4 regions of the Shewanella sp. DW31 genome follow, and region 1 is predicted to be linked to each of the others. Evidence: predicted binding sites of a transcription regulator. Region 1 holds the regulator's gene; each other region holds the start of a gene.
What was found. Region 1 encodes sigma-54, which starts transcription at its own class of promoters, with help from an activator protein. Its sites were predicted from a motif close to GTTGGCACGNNNNTNGNNT; they were not measured.
Positions count from the first base shown of each region.

Region 2: the regulator sigma-54 is predicted to act here: its motif matches at 5,536-5,554, upstream of flgA (flagellar basal body P-ring formation chaperone FlgA).
Region 3: the regulator sigma-54 is predicted to act here: its motif matches at 5,639-5,657, upstream of GWI56_RS02535 (BON domain-containing protein).
Region 4: the regulator sigma-54 is predicted to act here: its motif matches at 4,465-4,483, upstream of fliD (flagellar filament capping protein FliD).

Region 1 covers NZ_JADWMP020000027.1:11,746-19,997, reverse strand. The annotation lists gene GWI56_RS18810 (KpsF/GutQ family sugar-phosphate isomerase) at 93-1,070, shown strand; gene kdsC (3-deoxy-manno-octulosonate-8-phosphatase KdsC) at 1,070-1,621, shown strand; gene lptC (LPS export ABC transporter periplasmic protein LptC) at 1,618-2,178, shown strand; gene lptA (lipopolysaccharide transport periplasmic protein LptA) at 2,165-2,719, shown strand; gene lptB (LPS export ABC transporter ATP-binding protein) at 2,716-3,447, shown strand; gene GWI56_RS18785 (RNA polymerase factor sigma-54) at 3,555-5,033, shown strand; gene hpf (ribosome hibernation promoting factor) at 5,062-5,349, shown strand; gene ptsN (PTS IIA-like nitrogen regulatory protein PtsN) at 5,352-5,795, shown strand; gene rapZ (RNase adapter RapZ) at 5,792-6,646, shown strand; gene GWI56_RS18765 (HPr family phosphocarrier protein) at 6,633-6,908, shown strand; gene mgtE (magnesium transporter) at 7,159-8,252, shown strand, end outside.
Region 2 covers NZ_JADWMP020000007.1:94,045-102,296, reverse strand. The annotation lists gene GWI56_RS08160 (6-hydroxymethylpterin diphosphokinase MptE-like protein) at 1-1,026, opposite strand, end outside; tRNA gene GWI56_RS08155 (tRNA-Arg) at 1,078-1,153, opposite strand; gene GWI56_RS08150 (flagellar assembly protein FlgT) at 1,209-2,375, opposite strand; gene GWI56_RS08145 (FlgO family outer membrane protein) at 2,656-3,288, shown strand; gene GWI56_RS08140 (LPP20 family lipoprotein) at 3,285-3,737, shown strand; gene GWI56_RS08135 (flagellar protein FlgN) at 3,865-4,290, opposite strand; gene flgM (flagellar biosynthesis anti-sigma factor FlgM) at 4,293-4,616, opposite strand; gene flgA (flagellar basal body P-ring formation chaperone FlgA) at 4,692-5,399, opposite strand; gene GWI56_RS08120 (chemotaxis protein CheV) at 5,605-6,525, shown strand; gene GWI56_RS08115 (protein-glutamate O-methyltransferase CheR) at 6,626-7,465, shown strand; gene flgB (flagellar basal body rod protein FlgB) at 7,609-8,013, shown strand; gene flgC (flagellar basal body rod protein FlgC) at 8,016-8,252, shown strand, end outside.
Region 3 covers NZ_JADWMP020000002.1:41,580-49,831, reverse strand. The annotation lists gene GWI56_RS02555 (TonB-dependent receptor) at 1-1,506, opposite strand, end outside; gene GWI56_RS02550 (polysaccharide deacetylase family protein) at 2,117-3,256, shown strand; gene GWI56_RS02545 (hypothetical protein) at 3,470-4,246, shown strand; gene GWI56_RS02540 (DUF3224 domain-containing protein) at 4,376-4,780, shown strand; gene GWI56_RS02535 (BON domain-containing protein) at 5,049-5,603, opposite strand; gene GWI56_RS02530 (glutamyl-tRNA reductase) at 5,880-6,335, opposite strand; gene GWI56_RS02525 (sigma-54 dependent transcriptional regulator) at 6,582-7,952, shown strand; gene GWI56_RS02520 (L-dopachrome tautomerase-related protein) at 8,062-8,252, shown strand, end outside.
Region 4 covers NZ_JADWMP020000014.1:54,992-63,243, reverse strand. The annotation lists gene flgL (flagellar hook-associated protein FlgL) at 1-159, shown strand, start outside; gene GWI56_RS12950 (hypothetical protein) at 172-1,185, shown strand; gene GWI56_RS12945 (flagellin) at 1,330-2,142, shown strand; gene GWI56_RS12940 (flagellin) at 2,359-3,162, shown strand; gene GWI56_RS12935 (flagellin) at 3,383-4,201, shown strand; gene fliD (flagellar filament capping protein FliD) at 4,504-5,850, shown strand; gene fliS (flagellar export chaperone FliS) at 5,864-6,244, shown strand; gene GWI56_RS12920 (hypothetical protein) at 6,213-6,539, shown strand; gene GWI56_RS12915 (flagellar hook-length control protein FliK) at 6,529-7,704, shown strand; gene GWI56_RS12910 (flagellar basal body-associated FliL family protein) at 7,721-8,188, shown strand; gene GWI56_RS12905 (RNA polymerase sigma factor FliA) at 8,200-8,252, shown strand, end outside.

The DNA.
Region 1 (8,252 bases):
GCCTATTACATATCATCTTTATCGCGTACCAAATTGTGCTATTCCAATCCCATCAATGGGGCGACAAAGACAATGCAAAAAGAGAGATAGACATGGTAGACAAATCACAACTGCGCCAATGGGGTTGTAAAGTTATCGATATTGAAAAGTCAGCCCTAGACAATCTTTATCAATATGTTGATTCGGCTGAATTTGCAGAGGCTTGCGAGTTGATCCTCAACTGCACAGGCAAAGTGATTGTCATGGGAATGGGCAAATCGGGCCATATCGGCAATAAGATTTCAGCCACCCTCGCCAGCACAGGAACGCCCGCATTTTTTGTGCATCCGGGTGAAGCCAGCCACGGCGATCTGGGTGTATTGGCCGATAACGATGTGATTTTAGCGATTTCAAATTCTGGTGAGTCGAGCGAAATCCTCACCTTAATGCCGGTCATCCAACGTATGGGAGTACCTGTTATTGCAGTAACGGGTAAACCCGAATCGAATATGGCGCGATTATCTAAAGTGCATTTATGTATCGAAGTCCCAGAAGAGGCTTGCCCACTTGGACTAGCCCCAACGTCGAGCACTACCGCGACCTTAGTGATGGGCGATGCCATCGCCATTGCGCTACTACAAGCGAAAGGCTTTACCCGTGATGATTTTGCTATGTCCCATCCTGGCGGAGCTTTAGGACGCAAGTTATTGTTAAAAGTCTGCGATGTCATGCACAGCGGTGATGACTTACCGCTCGTTAACCACGATATTTGCATCACAGAAGCTCTGTACGAAATCTCCAAGAAAGGCTTAGGCATGACGGCGATTATTGATGATCAGCGCAAGCTGGTTGGTATCTTCACTGATGGTGATTTACGCCGCGTTATTGATGCAGAAGTGAATTTACGCACGACGCCCATTGCCGATGTGATGACCCGTAACTGCGTCACGATCACAGATAATGTGTTGGCCGCCCAAGCACTGCAAGTGATGGACTCAAAAAATATCAACGGATTAATTGTTATCGATAAAGATCGCCATCCTATTGGCGCTCTTAACATGCTCGATATGGTAAAAGCAGGAGTCATTTAATGCCACAGCAAGGATTTTACGGCCCAATCAGTGATGATGTGTGGCAACGCGCGCAAAAGATTAAACTGTTAATCTGTGACGTCGATGGGGTATTTTCCGACGGCCGTATTTACTTGAGTAATAGCGGCGAAGAGCTCAAAGCCTTCCATACCCGTGACGGTTATGGCGTGCGCTCACTCCTCACCAGCGGTTTCAACCTCGCCGTGATCACAGGACGTCAATCCAAAATCGTTGAAAACCGTATGACAGCCCTTGGTGTTACCCATATTTACCAAGGCGTAGACAATAAGTTCGAGCCCTATGAAGCATTGCTCGCACTTTATGGTGTCACCCCAGAAGAAGTGGCTTATATCGGTGATGATATTGTCGATCTACCCGTGATGAATGTTGTCGGTTTAGCGGTCAGTGTTGCTGACGGCCACCCCTATGTACGCCAACACGCCCATTTTGTGACTACGCTCAATGGTGGCCACGGTGCACTGCGTGAACTCACAGATCTGTTACTCCTAAGTCAAAATAAATTCACTTCGGCCCATGGAATGAGTATATGAGTCGTGTGACACTCGCGATTATCGCTTTTTTTGGAACCGCACTAGCGCTTTACTGGCAAGTGCAGAACAAACACAGCGGTGATTCCGATAACAGAGTAAAAGATCAAAATACCCCAGATTTCATCGTTGAAGATCTGCGCAGTGTTGAGTTCAATGAGCAAGGACTAGTGAATAGCCGTGTGACGGCGAAACACATGGAACATTATGATTCAACGAATCAAACTTTCTTTACTCAACCTGTTTATCTTGTTTATCCAGACCAAGGTAAAGCACAATGGCAACTCAGGGCAGATCAGGGCAAGCTAAACAAGGAAACTGGCAAGGTTGTATTAGAAAATAATGTTATTATCGATGCCATTAGCCCAGAAGAACCGATTCAGACCTTGTCCACCAGTTATCTGGAACTCGATCTCAACACTATGATAATGACCTCTGACCGTACCATTTACGTCACAGGGAAAGATTTTAATATTCAAGGCCAAGGCCTTTATGCCGACCTCAACGCGCAAGAAGTGCAATTGACCAGTCAGGTAGTAGGAACATATGAAGCAAAATAACGTATTACTTGCCAGCCTAATGCTAATTATGAGCATGAGTGCTTTCGCGAAAGTCGGCGACTTAAAGCAAGAAGTCACAATCAAAGCTGTGAGCCAAACTGCGGATATCAAAAACAACCAGATCATTTTCTTTGGTCCGGTTGAAGTGACCCAAGGCTCAATAAAAATCCAAGCAAATGAACTGCGTGCATTTTCCGCTGAAGGTGAAAATAGCAAAACTTTGGTCGCCACAGGCAACCCTGCTACATATAGCCAAATATTAGACGATGGCCGCCCTGCATCTGCCAGCGCGAAAGAAATTCGTTACGATATGGCAAGCCGCACCTTAACACTGAAAGGTATGGCGTCATTAGATCAAGCGGGTAGCCAAGTTACAGGCAATTTAATCCGCTATAACATGATTCAACAGAAATTGATGGCCGAGAGTACTGGCAGTGGTGACGATCGCGTAATCACTATTATTCAGCCTGAAAACTATCAAGATGATGCTAAATCAGACGCTCCGGCGGATAAACCTGTAAAAAAGCAGGACTCTAAATGACCCAAATCACCTTAAGAGCACAAAATCTGGCGAAAAGTTACAAGAGTCGCCAAGTGGTTAAAGACGTCAGTCTGACGGTAAAAACCGGTCAAGTCGTTGGCCTACTCGGTCCAAACGGTGCAGGTAAAACCACGACCTTTTACATGGTTGTCGGGCTAGTGAAGAGCGATAAGGGACATATCTTTATCGACGATGATGATTTAACCGCAGATCCTATGCATCTGCGTGCCCGCAAAGGCATAGGTTACTTACCGCAAGAAGCCAGTATCTTTCGTAAGCTAACTGTTCATGACAACATCATGGCCGTACTGCAAACTCGTAAAGAACTTAAAAACGAAGAACGAGAAGAAGAACTAGAACATCTGCTCGAAGAGTTTCATATCACCCACATCCGTGACAGCCAAGGCATGTCATTGTCGGGTGGCGAACGTCGTCGCGTCGAAATTGCGCGGGCTTTAGCCGCTAATCCTAAGTTCATTTTGCTCGATGAACCGTTTGCCGGCGTCGATCCTATTTCGGTTATCGACATCAAGAAGATTATCGAACAACTCAAAAGTCGCGGCCTTGGCGTACTGATCACAGACCATAATGTCCGCGAGACATTAGATGTATGTGAACATGCTTATATTGTGAGTCACGGAAACCTGATTGCCGAAGGAACTCCAGCAGAGATCTTAGACAATCAGCAAGTTAGGGCTGTGTACTTAGGTGAACAATTCAGGCTATAGTTAATCGAGCGAAGCCAATGGAGGCAATTTATACCGCCATTGGGCTTCACTCAAGATAATAATAAGCGACCTCATCCAACAATAATAACGTAGGGATCAGCGGTAACATGAAAGCGTCACTCCAGCTCAAACTGGGTCAACAGTTAACCATGACGCCACAACTACAACAGGCTATACGTCTGTTGCAACTGTCGTCATTAGAACTGCAGCAAGAGATCCAGCAAGCATTAGATTCTAATCCCCTTCTCGAGCTGGAAGAGGATCAATTCGACGCCACTAAAACCCCTGTAAACCAAACGCTATCCGATACGGATTTCAGTGAATCTAGCACTCTGCCACCAGAAAAAGACAGCTCCACCATAGATACGGCAGAGTCGCTAACCAAAGAATCCATGCCCGATGAGCTCCCCATGGACACCACATGGGATGAAGTGTTTACCGCCTCCCCAAACTCAGGCCCCGGCGGCAGTCGTGAAGACGATATGCCCTTCCAAGGCGAGACCAGTGAAGGTTTGTACGAACACTTAGAATGGCAAAAAAACCTCACGCCGTTTTCTGAAACCGATTTAGCCATTGCCACCGCCATTATTGATGCCATCGACGATCAGGGCTATCTCACCCAAAGCACTGAAGAAATTCTCGAAGCCATGGGCAATCCTGAAGTTGAGCTTGACGAAGTCGAAGCCGTACTCAAGCGTATTCAGCATTTTGATCCCATAGGCGTTGCCGCCCGCGATTTAAGTGAATGCCTGCTGATCCAACTGTCGCATTTCGCCGCTGATACTCCCAACCTAGAAAACGCCCGTATGCTGATCAAAGATCATTTAGATCTGATCGCCGCCCGTGATTTTAGGTTATTGATGCGTAAGACTAAATTAAAAGAAGATGAATTAAGGGATGGTATAGCACTTATCCAAACCCTCAATCCTCGCCCAGGTTTGTTGATCACGCCCAATAATGACGAATACGTTATCCCAGATGTGTCTGTGTCGAAGAAAAATGGCCGCTGGGTCGTTGAGCTTAATCCTGACTGCATGCCAAAAATCAATGTAAATCAACATTATGCTTCTATGGCACGCAGTACCAAAAACCAAGCCGATAGCCAATTTATTCGCGGCCATCTGCAAGAGGCTAAATGGTTTATTAAGAGCTTAGAAAGCCGTAACGATACTTTGCTTAAAGTTGCTAATTGCATAGTGCAATATCAGCAAGGTTTCTTTGAGTACGGTGAAGAAGCCATGAAACCTATGGTGCTTAACGATATTGCCGAAGCGGTAGAAATGCATGAGTCCACCATCTCACGGGTCACAACTCAAAAATACATGCATACCCCTAAGGGACTTTTTGAACTAAAATACTTCTTCTCTAGCCACGTCGGTACTGACGATGGTGGTGAGTGCTCATCCACAGCAATCAGAGCCTTTATAAAGAAACTGGTGGCAGCGGAAAACCAGAAAAAACCATTAAGCGATAGTAAGATGGCACAACTTCTGGCAGAACAAGGGATCAACGTAGCCCGCAGAACCATTGCGAAGTACCGAGAGGCTATGCTTATTCCACCTTCTAATCAGCGTAAAAGTTTATAACCTACAGTGGATATCGGAGGACGTTTCTATGCAAATAAACCTAAGTGGACACCATGTCGAAATTACCGAATCGTTACGTGCATATGTAGAAGAAAAGTTTTCAAAACTTGAACGCCATTTCGAACAGATCAATAATGTGCACGTTGTGCTCAATGTTGAGAAAATGCAACAGATTGCCGAAGCGAGAATAAACCTCATAGGTGGTGAAGTTTTTGCTACTTCAGAGCATGCTGACATGTATGCCGCTATAGACGCCCTGATTGACAAGCTTGACCGTCAGGTTATTAAACACAAAGAGAAGTTAACAAAACACTAATAATGGAACTTTGTACCATACTGCGGCCGGAGTGCACTACCTGCGCCACTCCGGGCAGCAAGAAAAAGGTACTGGAACTCATCAGCGACTTAGTCGCTGCCCAGTACCCGACCCTCTCATCTCAAGAGATATTCGAAAGCCTAGTGGCGCGCGAAAAGATGGGGAGCACAGGTATAGGTAACGGCATCGCCATTCCACATGGTCGACTAGCCGATATAGATCAGCCCATTGCCATACTAATTAAGTGTGAAGAGCCGATAGCATTTGATGCTATCGATAAGCAACCTGTTGATATTTTATTTGCACTACTGGTGCCTGCAGACCAATGTCAGCAGCACTTAAGTACCTTGTCTTGCATGGCCGAAAAGCTGAGCGACAAGCAAATATTAAAGCAATTACGCAAGACGCATGATGAAACGGAACTCTATCAGGTAATCACTGGATGAAACTGGTCATAGTGTCGGGCCGCTCAGGCTCAGGCAAATCTGTCGCCCTTAGGGTACTCGAAGATCTCGGCTATTATTGTGTCGATAACCTTCCCTTGCCATTGATTGGCAGTTTGCTTGAGCAACTCAAGGGCAGTAACGATCTCGTCGCCATCAGTGTCGACGTGCGTAACATGCCTGAGCAGGATAAGGTCTTAGTAAAACAACTCGCTAGCCTACCTCCAGATACTGAGTTAACGAGCTTCTTCCTTAACTCCAGCGATAAAATTCTGCTCAAGCGTTACAGCGAAACCCGCCGTTTGCATCCTTTGTCGAAGAGCCGAGTCTCTTTGCAAGAAGCGATAAAGCTGGAGGGGAAACTGCTCGAGCCTATGTCAAAACTGGTCGATCACTACATAGATACGTCGAATTTGAATATCTATGATTTAAGCGACCAAGTCAGACAAATTCTCCTTGGTAGTGTCGATAAAGAACTCGTGATCAACTTCGAGTCCTTTGGCTTTAAGCACGGAATGCCCACCGAAGCCGACTTTATGTTCGATGTGCGCTTCCTGCCCAATCCCCACTGGGAGTTGGCGCTGCGGCCATTGACTGGCTTAGATGAACCCGTAGCTGAGTTCTTAAATCGTCAACCACTGGTTAATAAGTTCATCTGGCAAATCGAAAACTTACTGGAGACTTGGCTGCCGCACCTCGAGCGTAACAATCGCAGTTATTTAACTGTGGCCATTGGCTGCACAGGTGGACAGCACAGATCCGTTTACGTCGCAGAGCAATTGGCCAAACGCTTTAGTAACGGTAAACATAAAGTTTATGCCCGTCATCGAGAGCTCAATAATGCCAAAGCTTGAACGTCAGATAACCATCTGTAATAAGCTCGGTTTACATGCCCGTGCCGCCACTAAGTTGGTGGTACTGGCTTCCGAGTTTGATGCGACCATCACCTTAATCCAAGGCGATAAACAAGCATCGGCCGCCAGTGTGCTTGGCTTGCTGATGCTTGAAACTGGCATGGGTAAAACCATCAAGCTTATCGCCGAAGGCCCAGATGCAGAGCCGGCTCTCGATGCCATTTGTGCCTTAATCGACGCTAAGTTTGACGAAGCCTGTTAGTTTCACTTCACACTAAGCACTTCATCGTTAGTTTCACTTCATGTCTAGTTTTAAAAACTTGCCATTCACACATGGCAAAACATTTGTCGCTCGACGATACAAGCCACAGGCGATTACACTAGCGGTCATTGCGCTGGCCTTAACCTTACCTTAGCCGTCTTAATCTATGTCATCGACTGACGCTTAGTCACCGCAAAATCCTAGCCCAACACTAAGATCTCAAACCAATTTGCCGCACAATGGAGGACAAATGCCCGTAGATAATGCAGAAAACGATCACACCGGACATAGTCTTGACCAGTTAAACCAAGCGCTTAGCAGCGGCATGTTCGTGCATGTGCGTAATATGCTGCAAAAAATGGCCGCCTCAGATATCGCGCTGATCTTAGAATCATCACCGCCAAGTGCCAGACAAGTATTGTGGCAGCTCATCGATCAGGAACAAATAGGCGACATACTCGATGAGTTGAGTGAAGAACTCAAAGACCCACTGATCCGCAGCATGAGCCCTGAGCGAGTCGCGAAAGCGACAGCAAGCATGGACACCGACGATCTCGCCTATATTCTGCGAAGTCTTCCCGACGCCGTTTACAAACAAGTGTTGCAGTCGATGACGGAGCAAAATCGCCTGAGGGTAGAACAAGCCCTATCTTATCCAGATGAGACCGCCGGCAGCTTGATGAATACAGATACAGTCACCTTAAGACCCGATGTGAATATCGATGTGGTGCTGCGCTATCTTCGGCAAAGGGGCAACCTACCCGACACCACAGATACCTTATATGTGGTCGACAAACAGGACAAAGTCCTTGGCGGTGTTAGGCTGGCAGATCTGCTGACTTGCGCGCCAAGCACCACAATTCGCAATATCATGGATCCCAATATTCAAAGTATTCCGGTGAGCATGTCCGACAGCGAAGTCGCGCAGAAATTCGAACGCAATGACTGGGTATCGGCACCTGTCGTCGACAGTGATGGTAAGCTACTCGGACGTATCACAATCGATGACGTAGTCGATGTTATCCGCGAAGATGCTGAACATTCCATGATGGGTATGGCGGGGATGGACGGAGATGAAGATACCTTTGGTCCTGTGCTAAAAAGTACCCTACGTCGCTCGCTCTGGCTTACTATAAACTTATTCGCCGCCCTGCTTGCCTCGTCGGTCAGCAATATGTTTGAAGGCACTATTGAGCAATTTGCCACTATCGCCATCTTGATGACAATTGTCCCTAGCATGGGCGGTGTTGCCGGTAATCAGACCTTAGCGCTCGTGATCCGCGGTATTGCTTTAGGCCATATCGGCCAAAGCAACGCTCGCTGGCTTATCGGTAAAGAGCTATC
Region 2 (8,252 bases), on a different contig from region 1:
TACTTGGTATGCTCCTAAATAAACAGCAAGATCGATTGCAGGATGGACTACACTACCATTAGTAAATAGTCTCAACTTAGGATATTTATTTGCTAGCTCATCATAGAGGTGACTAGTAGAGTATGCACTGTATTTTGCACCTTTCCATTGTTCGATTATCTGAGGATTGATCTTGGGGAAATAAACTAATATGACATTTTTCGTATGTTCCATTGGGAAATGATCTGGCCTAATATTAGGATCAATACTTAGAATAATGTCAGGTATTATATTATGTTGGAATAAAGCCTTAAATGCCGTATCTACAGCAATAATAAGTGGTTTTGAGAATTTAGATTTTTGAGTGAGCTCAAATAAATAGGGATAATGATCTTCAAGTGTTGGGCCAGATGCAATAACTACGCAGTTAGCATTATGATGAGTGTTTAACAGAAGTGATGCATCGGGGTCATTGAGTAAGTTTGGAATATTTGCATTTAATCTTGCTAATGAAACTTCATCAATATGATGTTTTTGATTCGCAAAATTACGGTTAAGCTCATAAACCAGTAAATCTCGAGTGATTGCATTCTCATTACTGGTTAATACTAAATCTGGTGTTATCCCAACATAGGGTAACACTAGCCTACTCTCGGCGCGTTCTTTTAAGTTAACATTCGGATGACTTAACCATTCGCTTTGATCTGTGTAACTGATGAGGAGGGCAAAAACGCTGAGATTTAAAATGCAAACATCAATTGAAAGATACTGTGGATTATCGATAAGTAAACTTGGTACATCTCCCATACCGACACCGTAGACGGTTACGTGAGTTGCATCTGCAGGTAATGTACTGATAAAGAGCCGTGCTTCGGCGATGCGGTCATGACGACTACTGAGCTGAATACCATTAACACTGATAGTTTGATTGCGACCGTTGACAAGGTGGGCATCTAATTCATTGATGGTTTGGCTTTTGACCGCAGCAGCTACGATAGGCCAACGCTTAACGATAATATTGAGATTAGACGCAAATAGCTCGGTCATTCCGTTTCTCCGGAAGATTTCTGGGAGTTTGATATCACCAAGGTCACTATCTGGTCTCTCCACAGGGACTCGAACCCCGATCGGCCGCTTAGGAGGCGGCTGCTCTATCCTGTTGAGCTATGAAGAGACGACAGTGATTATACTGGTTTTATCTTTGATTAAAAGGCTTATGATTTAGTTGCTTAAATCTTAAGCGCTATGTCGTTTATCTGTACATTGTAGGCGGCATTTTGGTCTACAAGTACTGCGGTGGCGCTTTCTTCGCTTACTTGCTCAATTTTTACCGTTGCACGACTTTTGGTCGCGACGGCGCGCATTTCATTGAGTCTATCGGGTAAGTTTTGTTGTAATACTACTTGGAATTTATCACCGACACGAATGCCATGTTTACGGCCTAGATTTAATATAATCCTGTCTGCTTGTCGGCTAACGACTTGGCCAAGTAATGGCCTGCAATTAAGTGTGCTGTCTAAATCTCGGGTAGCTTGCAATATTAATTGAGTAATACTTTTTCCATAGGAGGAACGCCAGAATCTATTACTGTTGGGAGCAATGATAGCCTGTTCTTTGAATTCCCATGGGGCCGATGTGCTGTAGCTTTTGCTCCAAACCTCTTCGCCACTGATCCCATGATAGAGGCTGAGTTTGAATTGAAATTGCCTTAGCGGAGCTTCATCCCAAAATCCTAAGAAGGTGGGTTGTACAGGCTCTATCGATATATCAATGATCTGCGGTTGAAGAATATATTGGCTGTCGGTAATTTCACTGAGCCAGCTTGGGAGTCTATAACCGCGAATATCCACTAGGTCTTGTTCAATATCGAGTCGCTCGTTAGCATGGATGTGACTAAAGCCAGTTGAAGAGTAATCTTCTATAGTGTTCCCTAACGCCTCTGAAATGACCTCTTCAAAGCCTGAAAGTTGTCCATATCTAAGCTGAGAACGATCTTTTATTTGTGTTTGAGGTATTAAAATAGCGGCCTTTAATTGGCCATTAGGACACTGTTGTGTTGGATCATCATTTAGATCGAGGCGTAGGGATACATATATTTTATTTCCCTGAATTTGTTCACTAACGAGTTGAATGTTTATGGCTTGGGCGTTGCGATTTATCGCAAAGTTATTTTGTGTGAGGTTACCATTAGAGGTTTGTTGCTCACTGGAGATTTGAATACCTGTGCTTAATGTCGCATAGCTAACTGCTTGATTAATTGCTTCTTCCCTTGCTTGAGCTGTATTACCATTGATAATAGTTGCTTCTCCGCTGGCTTCTATCCATTCGGCTCTGGTGGGCAAAGAAAGTAGTAAAAGGCTCAAAATGATGAGCGAAGCTGAACCTGGTATGTGCATCAATTCAATCCTTATCGCTAAGCTAATGGCGATATTACCAATCGAGCCAGTTTTCTGACTCTTAATCTAATATGTCAATAAAGCAAATTTCGTGCCTGAGTATGAGAACTTTTGATAAAGTTTCCAGTGTTACAGTCGATATACTGCGTAATAGAAGAATATTGTCGGACTGAGGTTAATATTGGTCCAAAGATTGCTGGTTTTTGTTACTCATTAAAAATTTGAAGCTTAGAAAGTGAGTCACTTGACTGCCAATGCACCCATAGATGAGGTAAATCCAATGCTAAAGCGTGTGATTATTCCCTTAACATTGATAATGTTAGGTGGATGTGTAGCTAAACCGGTTACACCGCCCAAACCGAGTTTAGTGGATGGCAATGGGTTGCCGCCAACGGCAGTGATTAACCATTTAGCGCAGCGAATAGTGACTGAGCTCGTTAAGCAAAATGATGCTTTGCGTTCTGATCAACCTATCGTAGTTGCAACACCAGTATTAGTGGACGATTTGAATGGCACTAATGCGTTAGCACAACAGTTACAGCAAGGATTAATGACGTCGCTCCATAGTTTTCAGTTTAATGTGGTGGATTTAAACTTAGCTGATGGCTTGAGAGTCACATCTGAAGGGGATTTTATTTTGACGCGAGATTGGCAAAAATTGTCGAAAGATCTTCCTGTTGAGCATCTTGTCGTTTCGACTATGAGCGTAGTAACCAATGGTATGGCGATCAATACTCGGATTGTGAACATTAGTAACAATCGCGTGGTATCGGCATCTCAAACTTTTGTGACTCAAAAAGAGTTGTCAAACTACATGCAGCCTTCGGAGCAAATTGTGTCACAAAATGGCATCTTATATCGTCAGGCGAGTCCGGGCATGAATGAAGTACGTGTCTTAGGAGATGGAAAATGAAACACTACCTTTTATTACTTATCACGGGGCTAATGCTAACTGGCTGCGCTGCTAAAGATAGATATGTGCAATGGGAAGATGTGCCGCCGCCGAGTTTTCCTAAGTTAACGGCTATAGGATATGCGCCGTTAGCGACTCAACCGGCTAAAGAGCAATCACAAAGAGTGTTGATGGCTATGCAGGCATCAAAAATTGTGGCTTATCGTGAATTAGCGGAACAAGTTTATGGGCAGAAAATAACGGCAAACAGCAGTGTCAGTGATTGGATGTTGACGGACGATAATGTCAAAGCGTCAGTTTCTGGCGTGATCCGCGGCGCACGAGTCGTTAAGAGTTATCCAGCAGGCGAGCATTATGTCACTGAGTTAGAACTTGATTTTTCACAGGTTTGGGCGCTTTATCAACAACAGAACCGTCCACAACGAGTGAAGGAAGTGACGTATTTCTAGCGTTATTGAATGTATGTTCAACAGTATGTATTGAGCCGCGTATTTACGCGGCTTTTCTTTTTGTACAAGACATTAATATCTAATCAGAGCTTAGAAAAGGGAATGCTAAGTGGGAGTGATGCGCTTGTTAGGCCTTTAAATCATTGCCTAAACTTGAGATAGTCGAGGTCTTGCCTTTATCGTTATAGGTGAGGCTGGAGGCGTTTCTGCTGGCTTGTAAAGCTTGAGCAAAGCGATTTAAACTCGCTAAATTCATCTCAATTAAACTGGCATTTTGTTCGTTTAATTCTTTGCATTCAGTCAATGCGTCTTTGATCTCGGCCATTTTATGCACGAGTTCGACTTGCTGAGTGAGTAGCGATTTATCACTGTGTTTTGCCAGAATATCATCATTAGTCTTTAGTTCTTTCAGACATTGCGATTTTTCGTTAGCAAGGGAAAACAGTAAATCGGCGTTTTGGTCAACCAAAGCGCCTTTTTCCTTGAGTATGATTTGCTTAAGAACAGCCAAATGGGCGTGTTGTAGATCTACCAGTTTAGCTATTTCAGTCATAGTTACTCTTTATTTAAGTCATTAAGTTCGGCTTCAAAACTTGCAATATTGGCAGCCAACTTTTCAGGGTCAATTTTATAGCGACCTTCGGCAATAGCTTGTTTGATTTCTGCTACTTTCTTTTGATCAACTTCAGGAAGGCTAGCCATTTTAGTCTGAGCTCCTTGAAGTTGTTGTGCCTGGGCCGTAATGACCACTGAATCGCTTCTCTGTGGTGTTGTCGATTTTGTAGCAACTTGAGCAGATTGATCGCTGCTCGTTTTCGTTGCGCCTGAACGAACTTGCGCAGTCGTTGCAGTGTTGAGTTTGCTAATATCAATTGCCATTTTAGGCTCCAGCGTCGTGTGTACGGGATTTCTTAACTGGGGTATCGGCAGCTTACAAAAAAGCTTTAGATTATTTTACATTCTTACTTCAACTTCGCCAATGCCTGTGACTATAGCATCTAGTTCTTTGTTTGAACTGCTATTTTTGACTCTGATCCGATCACCTTTATTGCCATCTTGTAGGGCTTCGCCCACTGTTTTGAGCTCGAATGAGCCAGAACGAACGTAGATAGATACCGAATCATTTTTACAAACGAAGCATAAGTTGTTGCTTAATATGGGATTATCTTTTGCTACTCGTCGTTTTACTCGCACGCCAGCCAATTTACTCGGGTCATCGAATTCGGCACCTCTCAAGCTATTTTGTTCAATGTAACGGACTTCTACTTGACTAGGAGAGATGAGTTCGCCTGGTGCTAAGATTTCGGTTGAGACAACAACGGGGAATAAGATATCCACCCGAACCGAGATATAGATTTGCCAAGGGTAAGCTAAGTCTTGCGTATCACAGCTGACTTTTAAGGTGTTATTACGGCTAATTTCCCTATCGCTAGCCAGTTCAACTTTCATTGGAGACGAACATTGTGACGGCAGCATTCTTGCGTCAACCATCTGTGGCGAAATATTTACTTTGGCATTTTCTGGAACGGATATTTTTTCTGAAATAAGCGCTTTAGCTAATTCTGAGATTGCCGATACGGTGGGGACAATAGGCTCTGCACTCGCAAAAGCGGGCATGAAGAGGGTGAAAAGACTAAAAAAACAGACTAAATTTACTTTCATAATGAAGAGACTAGCTTGTAACGCCAGAATGCACCTATACTTTTATTAAGTTCGAAGCTGACCACTGTAATAATAATTTGCATCACTGTCAGAAGATTGACTCAGTTTCGACTATGTTTATCGATAGATAAGACGTAAGCAATTAATATGCCTATACTCAACTGAGTTATAGGGCCGAACATAAACAGAACAACAAGGCAGAGTTATGTCGAGTATTCTTGATTCAGTCAACAAACGAACCCAGCTCGTTGGACAAAACCGTTTAGAATTGCTGCTTTTTAAATTAAACGGTCGTCAACGGTTTGGGATTAACGTGTTTAAAGTGAAAGAAGTACTGCAGTGTCCACCACTGACCACTTTGCCTAAACTTAATCCTTATGTGAAGGGTGTTGCTCATATTCGTGGAACAACCATTTCAGTGATTGATTTGAGTGCGGCAACAGGGGGAAAACCTTTAGCGAGCACTGAAAACTGTTTCATCATTATTTCTGAATATAACCGTAGTGTTCAAGGCTTCTTGGTCAGTTCTGTTGAGCGGATCATCAACATGAATTGGGAAGCGATTATGCCTCCGCCGCAAGGTGCTGGCCGTTATTCCTATCTGACAGCGGTGACTGAAATTGAAGGTGAATTAGTTGAAATTCTCGATGTGGAAAAAATCTTAGATGAGATTTCACCGGTTAAAACGGCTATCAGTGAAGAAGCCAATGAAAAACTGACCCTCGACAGAACTCAGCATTACCATATTATGGTTATTGATGATTCTGCCGTGGCGCGTAAACAAATTATTCGTTCACTCGAGTCATTGAATTTACAAATTGATACCGCAAAAGATGGTCGCGAAGCATTAGACAAGCTTAAAGAGATCGCCAAAGAGATGGATAATGTGGCCGATGAGATACCCCTCATCATCTCTGATATTGAGATGCCTGAAATGGATGGCTACACCCTGACAGCTGAAATCCGAGATGATCCTAAGCTTAAGCATATTAAAGTGGTACTGCATACTTCGTTAAGTGGTGTATTCAATCAGGCAATGGTTCAAAAAGTGGGGGCCAATGACTTTATCGCTAAGTTTAATCCTGACGAACTGGCCGCTGCTGTGAATAAGCATTTAAGTTTGTAATTGCTGTAGGTTAGTACCTAGATACGCTTTACGCTATAATCTCGACTTTATAACATGATGGTTTCGCACTGATTTTGGTGCTTGCTATAGGATTTAGGATGTGAATGTGCCAAATAAATCACTCGCTGAGGCTGAATATAATCAATTTAGGTTGTTCTTAGAGCAACACAGCGGCATCGTACTGGGTGAAAATAAGCAATATCTTGTGCGCAGTCGTCTTGCTCCTTTGATGGGCAAATATAACCTGCCATCCTTATCTGATGTGGTTAAGCATTCGATGAAGCCTACTGAGCGTGCGCTCAGAGCTGAAGTGATCGATGCTATGACGACCAATGAAACCCTTTGGTTCCGTGATCGTTATCCATTTGAGTTGTTGAATAATGTCCTACTACCTGAATACAGTCGTCTGGGGCGTCCGCTCAAAATTTGGTCTGCGGCTTGCTCGTCAGGCCAAGAGCCATACTCATTGGCTATGACTATTCTTGAGTATCAACAGAAGAAGCCTGGTGCCTTGGCTGGTAGTGCTTCGATTCAAGCAACGGATCTATCTCCTTCCATGTTAGAACGCTGCAAAAATGCCGAGTACGATAGTTTGGCATTAGCTCGTGGTTTATCTGAAGAACGTAAGCGTCAGTTTTTTGATGCATTACCTTCAGGCAATATGAAGTTAAAGGATAATGTGAAGCGGTTGGTGAACTTTAGAGCGCATAATTTGCTTGAGAGTTATAGTCTGCTTGGCAAGTTCGACATTATCTTTTGCCGCAATGTGCTTATTTATTTTGCACCAGAGGCAAAGGCAAAAATTTTGCGGCAATTCGCTGCCGCTCTCAATCCCAAAGGGATTTTATTTCTCGGTGCATCAGAATCTATCGCTGGTTTAACGGACGAGTTTGATATGGTTCGTTGTAACCCTGGCATTTATTACCAGAAAAAGACTTAACTCAGCCGCTCTAAAGAAAATTACCGACAATTGTCGGTAATTTTTTACCCATCACTTGCTCATCCTTGTTGTTATTCTCAAAATTTTCCTGATGTTGGCACATGAATTGCTTTATTTTCGTGAGAACACGAGGAGGCAATTTTATGGCGATCAATTTTGATAATGCACTGGGTGTGCATCAATACACTCTCGGTATTAGAGCGCAGCGGGCTGAAGTCATTTCAAGCAATATCGCTAACGCAGATACGCCACATTACAAAGCCCGCGATGTTGATTTTTCTGCGGCAATGCAGGCCGCTCGAGGCCAACAGCAGCAGCGAAATAGTCTTGAAATGCAAGAGCCAGATAAGCATTTTGGGCTTGCGGAGTTGACTGGGCAATTTGTTAAGTTCCGTGTGCCAAATCAACCCGATACCGGTGATGGTAATACTGTTGATATCCAACAGGAACAATCGGCATTCATGCAAAATGCACTTGAATATCAAATGTCGCTAGGTTTTTTAGACAGTAAGTTTAGTGGCATGAAGAAAGCGTTGAGAGGGGATTAATCATGAGTTTATTTAGCATATTTGATGTTGCTGGCTCGGGAATGTCTGCTCAATCGGTCAGGCTAAACACCACCGCGAGCAACATAGCCAACGCGGATTCCGTCTCGAGTAGTGTAGATAAGACCTATCGTTCCCGTCATCCCATTTTTGAAGCCGAAATGGCTAAAGCCCAAAGTCAGCAACAAGCTTCTCAAGGCGTTGCGGTAAAAGGCATTGTAGAAAGTGATAAACCACTACTG
Region 3 (8,252 bases), on a different contig from region 1:
ACCTAGGATTTCTGCGGGGTTACGGTTGAAGGCATTACGCTCGAAATCACTGGTGTTGTACTTAATCCCGACCGCAATTTTATTAATAAAATCATGATCGAGTTGATATTCGAAGTCAGACTGTGCGTAGGTGACTTTATGATCTTGCACTGTGGTTTCGTAGTTTGCCTCTTGAGCGTGCTTGAACTGGCTGGCATCGTTGGCATCTAAACTCGTCAGTACCACTTGGTAGGGACCCGTGGCATCGTAACTAAAGCCACCATCGACACTGCCTTGACCGTTAGGGAAGGCGGGATCGCCAATTTTACCGCCTTGATCCGTCGCAGGGATCCACCAAGAAGATGAGCCGCCTTGGGTGCCGCCATCTGAGGTCGATTGGCCAATGACGCCACTTACCGTAAAACTGTCTCCGACGTATTTTCCGGTTAAGTTGAGTACGTCAGATTTCATATTGACCGCGTGGCGTACAACAGGGTTATAAATAATCGACGCATACGCTGGCAGAATTGTTGCCGATGCTGTGCCGCCTTGGGCGTTATTTACTACGTTGGTTGAGCCCGAACCGCGGGCGCCAACGGTTAAGAAGTTATGGTTTACGTGGGGGATATCGAGTTCAAAATTAAAGTAATCTAAGGTGAACTCTGTTTTTTCAGTCGGTGCAAATTGCAGTGTGACTTGGGCACTGGTCCGTTCACGTTCGGCCCTAAATGCTTGTGAGCCAATCCCCCATGCTCCTACAGTTGATTCTTGGTTTTGTGCAGGATCGGCGGAAAAGTACTCATAGTAACCGCTGAGCGATTCTAATACATGCCGACCACTGGTGAGTTTTTCTACTGAGTAAGCGCCTAAAATACCAAATTTTTCATCGTCATTTTTCCAGCTTCCGACGAAAGATCCACTCGGATCTGTTTCATCGTACAGGCTGCTTTGGCTCAACTCACCTGCCACTTGATATGTGTGAGCATCGAGATCTAAGGGCTTACGGGTTTTGAGATCGACAGTGCCGCCCAGCGCACCTTCTTCAAGGCTAGCGGTTGGCGTTTTGTGGACTTCAACCGCACTGACTTGCTCGGCTGACAATAATTCCATGTTGAAGGTACGAGTGGCAGGACCAAGATCATACCAAGAGGTGCTCGCAACGGTTTGACCGTTCAGCAAAATACGACTCTGTTCTGGCGCTGTACCACGAATGGTGACCCCACTCACTTCACCGTATTGCCTATCGACCGTCACCCCAGAAATTCGCTGCAGCGCATCACCGATATTTTTATCGGGAAACTTACCGATATCTTCCGAGGTGATGGCATCGACCGTGGAGTCGGCGAAGCGTTTGGTATTCATAGAAGCTTCAATCGAGCGACGTATGCCGCGTACTTGGATTACCTCAATATTTTCTGCAGTTGCCTCTTGTTGCTCCGCTGCGACTGCGGTTGAGCTCATCCCGAACAAGGCGTTAGCGATACATAATGCGAGCAAAGAGCTCTTAAATAGTTGACCTTCTGACATGTTATTGCATCCCTGTAGTGCTTTTGTGTTGTTTTTTTCTCCAGTTAACTTACCTGTTATCGAATTGTTGATGCGGTACTTTTCACACTAGGATTGGTATTTTTCTATTGTCTTTGAAGCCTTGGGTAAGGGGGATAGTTAATACCAATCGTATTAAATATCTGTTCATTCAGCGGGAATTCAACGCGCTTTAGACAAGGCGAAGGCTTGAAGGCATAGTGGTGCTCTGTCGAAAGCCTTAAACGCAGTATAAAGCGCGTTGCCATGTAGTGAACATCAGCCGCCCTTCGGGAGCCACACAGGCATCCCACTCCGGTGTTGCATGAATAACCATTTCTGCGTCAATGCGCCTTGGATTGAAATGCCTGTGAGGCTCTGAACTGATTAGATATTTAATGTGATTGGTATAACTGGTGCAAAGGCAGGATTTATCGACTTAGCGTAGAAAAGTATGGCTTGTTGCTAGGATGGTATAACTAATGCCAGCGGGATTACTCACTATAGATAAGCTAAACGGATGAGTGAACTCGCTGTCTACAGGTTATGAATTAACCAGTGCGTAAAGAGAACTAACTTATTCATCTTTAAACATTATTTATAGGATGAAATCATGAAACTGAAATCGATAGCCGTTGCAGTTGGGCTTTGTGTTGCGAGCTTGAGTACTGGCTTAAGTGCGGCCTACGCCAGCGATAAAACCATTTACCTTACCTTTGATGATGGTCCAATTGACGCGACCTTAGGGCTGTTAGATGCGTTAAAGGATGCCAATATTAAGGCGACGTTCTTTATTAATGCGTTTCATATGTATGGCGAAGGAGATGAAAACGAGGCATTAGCGGCTGTCGCCCTACAACGTTTGCTAGACGATGGTCATATTCTGGCAAACCACAGTTACGATCATATGCTGCATAACTGCACTGATGGCGTGCAATCTGGGGCGGCATATTGTAATCAAGTTGGACTCTGGCCGGTAAAATCCTATCAAGATGCGGCCACCGATTTCACCTATTTTGTGACGAACACGGCCAAAGTGGTTGAGCTTATTCCTAATGCCGCCAGTTATCCCAATAACAAGATGACTAAGTTGGCACGTTTGCCTTACACCAATGGTTGGCGAGTGACCAGTAAACTCAAAGGCGACGGCTTGTGTGCGACATCCGATACTGTGCCGCCTTGGGACCCCGCTTTTGCTTGTACCGCAGAAACCTCGACCAACAGTTCGCAAGTTGCGGTGCAAATTCAAAACATGCTCGCCGAGAGTGACTATAAAATATTTGGCTGGGATCTAGACTGGGGACCTGAGGATTGGGGCGTTGCCTTTCCTGCTGAATCCATGACCGATGGGGTTGAGCTGGTGGCAAAAGTCAATCAAGTGATCAACACCTGTGCGGGCACCACAATGAACCCTCTTAACAGTCGCACGCAGAACTTAGATTGCAGCGATGGTTTGCACGACGGTAAAGTGGTGATCTTGACCCACGACTTCCTGTTTGAGAATGCTCACCGAGGACAAGGTGCAACCATCAACTTGCCTAAAATTAAGCGTTTTGTTGAAGAAGCTCAACGTCAAGGATATCGTTTTGATACGCTAGATAACTATGCCCCTGCTTGGCAGGAACAGCATAATTATCAACTACCTGAGTTTGTGTCCTATCAAGATAAAATCTATTCCTTAGTGCAAGCGCATTTCTCCCAAAGCAATTGGCAACCAAGCCAAACCCCAGCCTTGTGGAAAAATGAAAAGTAGTGATGTATTGGGCTGAGTATTTACTCAGCCCATCATATTGGTCGAGTAAAAGGCATGTTGCTGAACTTAGCCTGACAAAATTCAAAATAGCGGCATTTTTTACACTTTACCCACTTCGCTTTAACTCAGTATCTGTAATACTGCTCCGACATTGATTTGAAGTTTATCGGTGTTAGAAAAGTAGCGCATAACGAGCGCGATTGGGGAGAGAAGATGAGTACGTTTGTAAAATTAACCATAGCGGCAACCTTAGTGGTATTAGCCTTACTTGCTGCGGGTATTTACCGTTTCAACATGACCAATGATGATATTTATATGGTGATGGAAGATGGTAAGGTCATGCAATACGATGAAGCCATGGCGCATGAAAAAACTCAGGCTCAGGCGAATGAGATCGAAACTGTGACACCTTTTGAGGTAAAGCCTGTGGCGAATGCATCGGAAGTGATGCTCAAACTCTTTAGCTTAAATACCGCCAATCCTGTTGAAATAACGCTGCCTGAGGGCGGCAAGTCCGTTGCATTGACTCATTTTATTAAGATCAAACAAACAGAGTTTGCTATGGGCGACTACCAAGATGGTGAGGTAAAAGGTCGAGCATTACTTGATTACTTACGCATTACACCGTTAAATTTCGATCCCGCTCTAGAGCCGGACACCCAAAGTGACGCACCGATTCAAGATGATCCTAAAATGCAAACTATGCCCTTTGTGGCGCCCTTTATTGTGACGACTCAAGGTTCAGGCGTATTTTGGTATCTTGGATTGTTTAATCTGGATTTTAAACACAATAGCTTGAAACACTTAGGCAGTGTCATGCTTGGCGATCGAATCGAGGTGGATAGTATTGAACCTGTTTATCCTTTTGAAGCCCCATTTAAAATTGCTGTGACTTATCGTGATAGAGCGTCTGACCAACCCATGTCTGAAAGCCCTGAAATAGTCAAAACCATAGAGATGATAGTGAGTGAGACTAGCCTACATAAGTAGCGTGTAAATGCCATTATGGATCTGCGCAGGCTTATGCTAAGTTGTTTTTCGGTCTGTGGGTGATGTTTGCTTCAATAGCAAGCGTTAGCAGGTAATAGGTCAGCATAAGATTTCGACAAGGAGAGTGTCATGCAAGTTAGCAAAATCACTGGGAAATTTGATGTTAAGCTCACTCCTGATAGCCCCTATGCTACTGGCATTGGTGGTGTGACGTTAGGACGTATGGGCTTAGATAAAACCTTTTATGGTGAGCTTGAGGGGCGCAGCAAAGGGGAAATGCTCAGTGCTATGACGTCAGTCAAGGGCTCAGCTGGCTATGTGGCCATTGAACAAGTGGTTGGTAATTTGTGCGGTAAGCAGGGCAGTTTTGTATTACAACATTTTGGCATTATGACCGATGGACAAAATCGTCTGATCTTAGAAGTGGTACCCCATTCTGGGGCGGGGGAGTTGCAGGGGTTAACTGGCACTATGACCATCAATATTGAGAATGGCCAACATTTTTATGCATTCCAGTTTGGCTTTGAAGCTTAGTTTGGCTTTGAAGCTTGAATAACGCCTGTGTTTTAGCTCAGTTTTCTGTAACTCTTCTCCTTTATGATCATTCGAGTCATCTTAATTCACCCCTCTTAATTTAAGCGAGTAAGTCTTTTCGATTGAGTCTGAAAATGGACATAAAAAAAACCAGCTGAGGCTGGTTTTTTTGATTCTTTTTTCATAAAGCACTATCGAACCTTTAGTCTAGATCGGCGTGCTGTTACTTAAAATACGTTTAATTTAAAAAATGCCGTTGTCGCGAGAGTTAAGACACTTTTTTAACCACTTTAATTTTATCAACGACCTTTTTCACATCGTCGGTATTTTCGGCAATTTTCAGTGCTAGTTGACGTTCTGCATCGCTGGCAACTTCACCTTTCAATGTGACTATGCCATTGGCAACATCCACATTAATTTGGGTGCCGGATACGTCAGTTGAAAACAGTAAACGCGTTTTGATGACTGTGGCAACTTTAGAGTCAGTTAAGGTGGCAACAACTTCACTGGTGCCTTCTTTTTCATTCATCACAGTGAGTTGGTTATCGACATCTTTCACCCCATCTAAGCTCTTGATGAGCTCTGTGGCGAGGGCTTTATCCACACTGCTTTCCACTTTACCTGTTAATGTCACTTTACCATCTTTGACATCTGTAATGATGTCGAAGGAATTGAGATTCGTGTTGAGCAGTAAAGTGGTTTCTGCTTTACCATCGATCCACGCATCCTTGGTTCCGCCTTTCCAATCTTGGGCGGCAGCCACATTTAAACTGATTGAACCGACAAGTAAAGCCACTAGTACTGATGCTGTTGTAGTTTTCATAATCATATCCTCCGTTGTTTTCTCGAAGCTAGATAACGCACCAATCGTGCCAATGTTTTTAACGTAATGATTTTTAATGTTTTAATTGTTTTGTCTGGCGTTTTTATACCTTAGCATTTTCCTTTTGGTCGGTCTTTTTTACCGACAAAATGTAATTTTTTCTGGCATGCTGAGCCATCATTCGAGCATAAAAAACCGCACTCATCAGTGCGGTATTATGTCTTTAGTAAAAGTGGAGGGGAGTCGGTTAAATATGGCTCACTTAGCGACAGGGAATTAATGGTGATTGAGCGATCCCGTACCGTCGTAACTCATTTGCAGCCAAGCGGCACCCTCTGCAAGTTGGTTTGCAAGTTGTGGCTGATGCGCTTGCCTTACTGCTTGTTTTATTTGGATTAGCACTTGCTGCTCTATGTCGACAAGAGCGGTCATTGCCTGCGAGATTTGGCACTGTTGCAGCAATTCTGTTGCTTGAGTATAAGTGACGGACACGGTGTGACTTAGGCCATTAATTGGCTCGTCAGCCAAACGTCTCAGCTGTTCAAACCGAGTTAACATTCGTTGGTGGATGTTAGCTTTGGCGGAAAAAACACGCTTAAGATTATAGTCTTCGACATACCTCCTCGCTTGGTTGTAAAATGTGAGTCCTTCTTGATTCAGCTTGATGATTTCATCGATCAACATGATATCGGCGCGGATATCAGTCTGATGTTGCACAACATTAGACTTCATTATGGGCCTCCTAATGCCAGTGTTCGACATAGATTGTTTAACTGCTTGGGTAAATTGATTTCGTTTCGTTCAGCTACCATGCATATTCTGTTCTCGTTTTTAATGATATTTTAACAGGCTGATTTTTAGACTGATATTCTCAGTTCATCGAGATATCATCTTAGAACATCGGCAACTATTACCGTTGCTGTTGTTAAAATTTCATGGCTGACATACAGTAGTTTTTCATACAGGGAGTAGATACGCATGGCTCGACTGACACTTTTTTATCACTTGCAGGATGTTGGCGCCGAGCAAGCAATCATCGAACTTGCTGGCGCTGCTGACTTTAATAAGCTACGCAGTGTCGATGACTTGCCTTGGATAGAGCAGCTTGGGGCAAATCACGTCGATGTTGCCATTATTGAGTTATCCAGTCTTAGTCGTGAAGATTACCTTGTGCTGCTAGATAATGCGGCCATGTCAAATATTGAGTTTATTTTTCTCTCCGATGGTCAGCCAAATCCTAATCTTGATCAGTTAATGTCTCATTTTGCTGGTTACCACTTTCGCAAACCTTACGATATGCCGCTAATCAGCGAAATTTTTGCTGATTTTGCACAGTATTTAGCATCATCGCCTAATCGACTACATCCTTTTGCTAGCGAGCTAGACCAGTACGGTTTGCTTGTTGGTTCATCAGCTCCTATGCACAAGCTATACCGCACAATTCGTCGCGTCTCTGCTACAGGCAGTAATGTGCTGATTATTGGGGAAAGTGGGGTCGGGAAAGAACTGGTTGCTAATACCATACATCTTGCCAGCCCTAGGGTGAACGAGCCTTTTATTGCGATTAACTGTGGTGCATTAAGCCCAGAATTGGTCGACAGTGAGCTGTTTGGCCATGTCAAAGGCGCATTTACGGGGGCGAATCGCGATCACAAAGGCGTATTTGAACAGGCTGAAGGCGGGACCTTGTTTCTCGATGAAGTCACTGAAATGCCGATTGATCATCAAGTGAAGTTACTCAGAGTGTTGGAAAATAGCGAGTATCGTCCTGTGGGTGGCGACAAAGTGCAACGTGCAAACGTACGTATTGTGGCAGCGACTAACCGTGATCCCATAGTGGCGATAGAGGCAGGGCTATTTCGAGAAGATTTGTACTTTCGTTTGGCTCAGTTTCCCATTCGCGTTCCGCCCTTACGGGAACGTGGCGAGGATATTATTGGGCTTGCGCAGCATTTTCTTGCCTATCGTAACGTGGCCGAAAAGCAGAATAAGAGCTTAGCTGAAGACTGTATTCAGATGATTGCTAAGTACCCTTGGTCTGGTAATGTGCGCGAATTAAAACATGCAATTGAGCGAGCCTATATTCTGGCCGATCAGGATATTTTACCCAGCCATTTACAGCTACCTCAGACGAATGAAGTGGGTTTATGTGGTGGTGAACAAGTTGTTATCCCCCAAGGCATGCGCTTAGATGATTTAGAGAGAATCGCTATTTATCAAGCACTAGAAACCACTCAAGGTAATAAAACGGATACCGCCGAACAACTGGGGATCAGCGTTAAAACCCTCTACAACAAGCTTAGCAAGTACGAGCAGCAAGTCGAGACCGGTGAAACGACTGCTGAATAAATATTAATTATCAAATTAATATTGAAACAGAGCTAAACTTTATACTCTTTTTTTTGTAAATAATAACTCCTATTCTACAGCCCTTAAACAGAAAAAGCGGAGATAGAATATGAAACACTTATTAACAACAGCATTATGGCTTTCTTTGACAGCCAGTAGTTTTGTAAACGCCACCCCAGTAGTAGGAAGTCTTGAAACAGTCGCTGAATTGCCAATACGACCTGGCAATGTCAGCGTCACTGCACAAGGTCGGATTTTTGCCACAGTACATCCATTTGATACACCATCAGGTTTGCAATT
Region 4 (8,252 bases), on a different contig from region 1:
GAAGAAATGGTGTTGTTTAGTAAACAAGTGATAGGTGAAACGCAGGAGCTCGATTATGCCGCTGCCACTGCCGAGTTCAATGTCAAATTAACCGCATTAAAAATTACCCAGCAAACTTTTGTACAGATAAGCCAGCTGTCCCTTTTCAATCATATGTAGGTAATAAGTTAAATGATCAAAGGGATAGGTGAGTCACTTAGTCAGTTACGTCAAAGTCAGACGGTAACGTCTCATTATGTTGCTCCGATATCAGGTGTGCCCCGCAGTGCACCGAAAGCGAGGCCCATACCTAAGCATAGATTGGAAGCCTATGGACGTTGGGCCAAGGTGACTCAAGAGCAACATAATATTAGTGCATCGCAAGTGGTGTTACAGAGCTTGATTTCTGCCAAAAGTATCCTAAGTCAACTAAACAAACAGCTACAAACCTGCTTGTTCAGTAAAAACACAGTTGTTGAAGATGCATTACACAAAGCGGAGGAATGTCGAAGACAATTAATCGAGATTAGGCCTTATTACCAAGGAAAGCGTTTACTCGATCATCACTTGAATTTGATTTCAGCATCCCAGCCTGCGGCATTGCATTTTTTTAGGTTCCGACGAGTCGATCTCACATCACCTAAGAACCGCGATGAGCGGATTACGCTTTTTACAGAGAAGCAAACATTGCATTTGCTTTTGCCTGCCAATAAAAATCGCTTAGAGCTACAAGATATCATAGAGCCTGTTTTAGCTTCGATTGGGATAAGTATCGACCGCTTATCGACCAATGACACAGTGTTTACTGTACAGCATGAGACTTGGATGAAGCTCAATGGGGCGATTTTAATGGTTGGCGAAGGGCAAAGATTGCCCGCGGGTGAGCCGAGGAATATACCATTAGAAGAGAAATTTAGTTGGCAGGATCCCCGTGAATGGAATTTTACGGATACTGAAAAGTTAAAAATGACATTGGCTAAAGTGTCAAAGGTAGATAAAAAAGTCACAGTGCAAATTGATGATATTAAAGCATCCCACCGTTTACTACTGGTGAAGGTTAAGCAATTGACCGCATCTAGTCAGCCCAAATTTGAACTCCAGCATTTGCATAAATTTATGCAACCCTATCCTTTTGCCTATCAAGTAACATCTTTGATGGCGCAGGGAAATACGAACCGCGAACAGGTTAGCGCTCTGCTGCTCTAATTTTTGAAGCGAATCCTAAGTGTGATTATTTAATTTTTGAAAATAAGCTATTTGGCTTCAGTGAAGAGCTTTTCATGTCGCCTTAATTAGTTATGCCTGGATTCAGGCCTAACCAAAACAATCGTTATTTTCTGGAGAACTACTATGTTAGGTGTTCATACTAATTACGCTTCAATCGTTGCGCAGGGTGCTGTAAATAAAAGCAATAACCTTTTAACTAATGCTATGGAGCGTTTGTCGACGGGTTTACGTATTAATAGTGCATCTGATGATGCTGCTGGTCTGCAAATTGCTAACCGCATGAGCGCTAACGTAAAAGGTATGGAAACGGCTTCTCGCAATATTTCTGATGCGACCTCTATGCTACAAACCGCTGATGGTGCATTAGAAGAATTAACGACCATTGCTAATCGCCAGAAAGAATTGGCTACTCAAGCCTCTAACGGCGTTAACTCTGCGGCTGATTTAACGGCATTAAATGATGAGTTCACGCAATTGAACGCCGAAATAACGCGTATTGTAGAAAATACCACTTATGCCGGTAATAAATTATTCGATACTGGTGTATTGACCTCTGGTACGGGCGTGAAATTTCAAATTGGCGCCGGAACAACGGAAACAATGGATGTTAAATTAGGCGCAATTCCTAAAACTGTCGCAGGTACTTTAACAGGTGGTACCGCCAATGCTGCGATTGCCCTTGTGGATACCTTCTTAGCCGCAGTGGGTACTGAGCGTTCTACCTTAGGTGCCAACATTAACCGTCTTGGCCATACTGCCGCTAACTTAGCGAGCGTTACCGAAAACACTAAAGCCGCTGCAGGCCGTATTATGGATGCCGACTTTGCGGTTGAATCTGCCAATATGACCCGCAATCAATTATTAGTTCAAGCAGGTACAACGGTACTGTCTTCAGCTAACCAAAATACGGGTTTAGTGATGGGGTTACTGCGCTAATGTTATTCAATTAGTCAGTGTTAGTTTTAATGCCAGTAAGCTTAGCTTGCTGGCATTTTTTTATGGTGTGCATGCCATTTCAGTCTAGTTTTTACAGTGCTATACACTCTATTTTTTAAATATCGATTTTAGTTGTGGGCTTGTGTAGTCGCTTTAGTTAGTTATGCCTGAACTCAGGTCTAACCCAAATGCTCGTTATTTAATGGAGAACTACATATGTTAGGTGTTCACACTAATTACGCTTCAATTGTTGCTCAAGGTGCTGTTAACAAAAGCAATAACCTATTGACTAATGCAATGGAGCGTTTATCGACAGGTTTACGTATCAATAGCGCATCTGATGATGCCGCTGGTTTGCAAATAGCTAACCGCATGAGCGCTAACGTTAAAGGTATGGAAACCGCTTCACGTAATATTTCTGATGCGACCTCTATGCTACAAACTGCAGATGGTGCGTTAGAAGAATTAACGACCATTGCTAATCGTCAGAAAGAACTCGCCACTCAAGCGGCAAACGGTGTGAACTCTGCTGATGATTTAACGGCTCTGAATGATGAGTTTACTCAATTAAACACCGAAATTACCCGTATTCTCGATAATACAACTTATGCCGGTAATAACTTATTCACCAAGTTGGAGGCTGGTGTTACCTTCCAAATTGGTGCCGGAACGGGTGAAAAATTGGTTGTTACAACAACAGCCATAGATGATGCAGCGCTGGCTGCTGGTGATTTAACTACTGGCGCGAATGCGGCAATTGCCCTTGTTGATACTTTCATCGCAGCAGTCGGTACAGAACGTTCTACACTAGGCGCCAACATTAACCGTCTTGGACATACTGCAGCTAACCTTGCCAGTGTGACTGAAAATACCAAAGCCGCCGCTGGACGTATTATGGATGCCGATTTCGCGGTTGAATCTGCCAATATGACCCGCAATCAATTATTAGTTCAAGCGGGTACAACGGTACTGTCTTCTGCTAACCAAAATACAGGTTTAGTGATGGGGCTACTGCGTTAATTACGCCGAGTTGAGTTAGTTTTAAGTGCCAGTAAGCTTAGCTTACTGGCATTTTTTATGGCGTTTTGTGGATGCCATTTAAGTCTGTTTTTATAGAGGTGATCCCATCTATTTTTAAATAAGTTTTAGTTTTGCGCTGTTGCTGTCGCCTTACTTAGTTATGGAGCTATACCGGGATTCAGGCATAGCCAAGATAACTGTTTTTTCTAGGAGAGCTGATATGTTAGGTGTTCACACTAATTACGCGTCAATTGTTGCACAAGGTGCTGTTAATAAAAGTAATAATCTATTAACTAATGCTATGGAGCGTCTGTCGACGGGTTTACGTATCAATAGCGCATCTGATGATGCAGCGGGTTTGCAAATTGCTAACCGCATGAGCGCTAACGTAAAGGGCATGGAAACGGCCTCACGCAATATTTCTGATGCGACCTCTATGCTGCAAACCGCTGATGGTGCGTTAGAAGAATTAACGACCATTGCTAACCGCCAGAAAGAATTGGCGACTCAAGCATCAAACGGCGTTAACTCTACAGCAGATTTAAAAGCGTTGGATGATGAATTTAAGCAATTAAATGCAGAAATTACCCGTATTGTAGAAAATACAACCTATGCGGGTAATAACTTATTTAAAGATGCTACTGATGGTGTACTCGTCAAAGGTGTGACCTTTCAGATTGGCTCGGATGGAGCAGAGCAAATGTCAGTTACCTTAGGTGCTATTGATAAGACAGTTACTGGTGATTTGTTGACTTCTGCAGCCGCCAATACGGCTATCGGGGCTGTTGATACCTTCTTGGCTAAAGTGGGGACAGAACGTTCAACCTTAGGTGCCAACATTAACCGTCTTGGCCATACTGCGGCTAACCTTGCCAGCGTAACTGAAAATACTAAAGCCGCTGCCGGCCGTATTATGGATGCCGATTTCGCGGTTGAATCTGCCAATATGACACGTAATCAATTATTAGTTCAGGCGGGTACAACGGTACTGTCTTCAGCTAACCAGAATACGGGTTTAGTCATGGGTCTATTGCGTTAATGTTATTGGGCAAGTGATGTCATTGGTCACGGCTAAAATGCCAGTTAGTTGCGCTGACTGGCATTTTTATTTTAGCCACGGTTTATGTATTGGTCGATAGTCGCTAAACCCGAGATTGAAACCTATAAGGTTCATGTTTTAGGGGGTAATTTTCGATAACACAAAGTGGAAGATGGTTTTCCTGTTTAAGTGTTCATGCGGAAGTATTTAGCTGTGTTTGGGCCAGTTAATTATTTTAATTCATTTAAAAACAGTAGCTTGTTTTTGGCATGCGTTTTGCTCTAGAACGAGTGGAGGTAGTCATGATTTCAGGTATGAATGCAGCACAATTTGCTCAGCAACTGATTGGCGCAGACCGCGCAGGTAAAGATACGCTTTACAAAGGCAAGCTAACTGCCAGCAAAACACAGTTAGATGCTTATACGTTGCTCGAAAATAATATGAAGAAGATGGCCACTAAGCTGAGTGAAATGGGTGGCGATGCAGCTAAAGGCAAAATTGCTACGGTTACGGGCGAGAATGCGACCGCTACAGTTAAATCTGATGCGCCTAAGGGCAACTATGATTTGAGCGTGCATAAACTTGCGCAAGCGCATCAACTGACTAAAGCCTATTCCTCTGAAAGTGAATTGTTGCCAACGTCGGGTATTATCAGTATTCAAGTCGGTAGTGATCCGACTAAGCGTATGGAAATTGATTTGGCAACGGTTAATGGCGGTGCGGCTATTTCTGTGTCTCAGTTACGCGATGTGATCAATAAACAAGTGGGTAATCCTGGTGTACAAGCGTCATTAGTGCGCACAGGTAACCAAATCGAATTTATGCTGTCTTCAAAGGAATCGGGTGTCGCGAATCAAGTGAAGGTAGAGTTTAACGGTGCCGATTGGGGCATGACAGAACGTCGTGCAGCACAAGATGCGGAACTCACATTAAACGGTATCAGTATTACCAGCAGTAGTAACTATCTAGAAAATGTTGTTGATGGTGTCAGCCTCGAATTAGTCAAGGTGCATGCGGCTGGTGAAAGCAGCATGATTAAAGTCACAGACGATTTTGAAGCGAATAAGAAAGCGGTTAAGGATTTTGTCGATTCATTTAATTCTTTAATGACGCAAATTAATCAATTAACTCGTTCTATGGGCGTTAAAACCTCTGATTCTGGCTCTGCCGATAAAGATAAGGAAGACAAAACCACTGCAGTGAGTGAAGCGCAAATTGGAGTGTTGAAGGGGGATACCTCTATTCGCCTTCTCCAGTCTAAATTACGTGATTCTGTATTTGCAACGGCTGCTAATGGCATGCGTTTGTCTGATATCGGGATTGAGATTGGACGAGACGGAAAACTAAAAATTGATGATGCCAAGCTGACTGATAGCTTTAAAAGTGATCCAGAAAAAGTACAAGCCATGTTTACTGGTCCTGACAGTTATATCAAAAGCATAGAAAAGACCCTAAAACCTTTTACACAGTTTAATGGCTATATCGATCAAAAGCAGGAAGCGCTAAATAAGCAGATTAAAAGTGTGAATGACAGTATGGCGCGCCATGATTATCAAATGAATCAAAAGTATCAGATTTATTTAACCCAGTTTACGGCAATGGAATCCACCATTAATCAGTTTAATTCCGCAAGTCAGTTGTTTTCATAGGAAGCAGTAAAAAATGTTAAATGAGTACGATCCATTTAATGCCTACAAGCAAACCGCTTTAGATGCACAAGTAGCGGCAGCAACAACCCATGACATGGTGCGTATGTTACTTGATGGTTTATTGGAAGAACTAGAGCGGACCGCTGGCCATATGGAATACCAAAGGTTTGAGGCGAAAGGAATGAGTATCCATAAGTGCCTTAATATCGTGCATGGCTTGGACTCTATGCTTGACCTTGAAAATGGTGGTGAGGTTGCCGTGAGTTTACATCGTCTCTATGACTTTTGTAGCCGTCAGCTTGTCAGCGCCAGTGTCGAAAACAGTGCTGAAGCGCTAGTTCCAGTGACTCAGGTGATTACTAATGTCAGAGAAGGATGGACAAATCTCAATTAAGCAGTGGGCGCGTTTTGCGAATGCTTTACGCCAATATGCAGATGCTCAGGATTGGGAAAGCGTCCGAAAAGTGAACATCGCTTTGATTAAAGCACTGCAACAGGCTGGTGAGGCTCATGATATTGAGCAGAAATTAGCACGTGCAGAATTAAAGCGGGTTCATTCCCAAGTGCTACAAGAGTTGATCTTGGCTCGTGATGAATTAGCCGCTGAAATGGGCCGCTTTAAGGCGCAACAACCAGGTTTAGCCGCCTATCAATTAACACAAGTAAGTGGAGCTTTGGATGATCTCTGATCTTCTTTCAACTCGTCCTGTTGGCACAAATACCAGCTTGACGACTAAAGTGGCAAGTGCAGTTGATCAAGATAAATCAGAGTCATTTACCCTGTTGGGGTTGCCAGTCGGATTGTCTGCAGCACCTCTCCCGTTAGAGGGAACTCTGTGGACTCAGAATGCCGAACATACTTTAGAAAGAGATACTGATACTCTTTCAAATCAATATGTTAATAGCAATTTATCTGACTCAGTATCTTTTGTTCCTGTTGTACCAGTATTGTCTCAGCCACTGTTAAATACTGAGATTAACTCAGTGCCTATTATTCAAGATGGCTTAGCCGCCACGCCTCAGGCTAGTCTCGTTTCACCGACTGCTGTAGCGCCGTTTGTTCCTGTGATTTTTCCCGCAGAAACGGTTAAAGCGGATCCGATAGGTCGAACTCCTGCGTCTTTAATTGGGCTTTCAGCCACAGATCAAAGAGGAACCCTATTTAGCTCAGGGATGACCTCATCTATGGCTCTTACAGGAAGCCGGACTCAGCCTGCGGGTATGAGTGGTGAACCCTTGAAAATGAGCGGCGCATTTATGCAGGATTCAACGCTGGCACCTTTCTCTGCGAATCTTGACCATTTGAAATCTGACTCGTCAGTGTTTCAGCGTGTGTTGGCAGAACTTAGGGGGCATGAAGTTAAAGATATTAATGCGATAGGATCTCAGCAGGTTGCGGGTACGCAGGCTGCAAGTGTTACTCAATGGGGCCCTGTATCTCTCACTCCCATGGCTTCTTTAGCACAGCACTCTCAGGAGATCCTTACTCCCTTAAGAGAGCATCTTCGTTTCCAAGTCGATCAACATATTAAGAAAGCCGAATTAAGGTTAGATCCGCCAGAACTCGGCAAGATTGAGCTCAATATTCGTTTAGAGGGCGATCGTTTACAGGTGCAAATGCATGCAGTAAATCCGGCAATTCGAGATGCATTACTCAATGGTTTAGATCGTTTGAGAGTGGATTTAGCAATGGATCATGGCGGTCAAATTGATGTTGATATTGGCCAAGGAGAATCGCAACAGCATCAACAGGAAACTGCATTATTCTCCTCGTCGATAGCGGCTGAAACTACAACGGATAATGTAGTCGATGTGATGGCGAGAGAGAAATCCCAATTAGATTTATTGGCTTAAGTGCCGGAGTCGTTTCATGGCAATTTTAAAATCTCGTTTAGTAAAGGTAATTTTAGCGTTACTTGTGCTCATTAGTTCGACCGCAGGTGCATTTTGGATTGGGACAAGTAGTGGAGATTGGAAGCTAGCAGAGCTTTTTGCATCGGAACCTGAAGTCGAACCTGTACCAGTTGCCAAGTTTTACCCGTTAGAAAAGTTTGTGATATCGATTCCTGGGGATAAGTATCCCCATTACATGCTGCTTGAAATGTCATTAAAAAGCCGTAATCCCAATATGAAAACGGTGTTGCTGGAGTCAGATCCACTTATACGAAACGCTATGATGAAGATGTTCTCACGTAAAACATTTGAGCAGTTGAACCACTTAGATCAGCTTGACAGTTTACAATCAGAGGCGTTGATATTGATGGTTAAAGTGCTGTCAGATAACCAATTACCTTCAGATATTGATGAAGTACTCTTTACTCGCATGGTGATCCAGTAAGAGGCCTTATCATGACAGCAGCGGGCCAACTCGCATATCAACAAACCTGTGATTATCCAGTCGA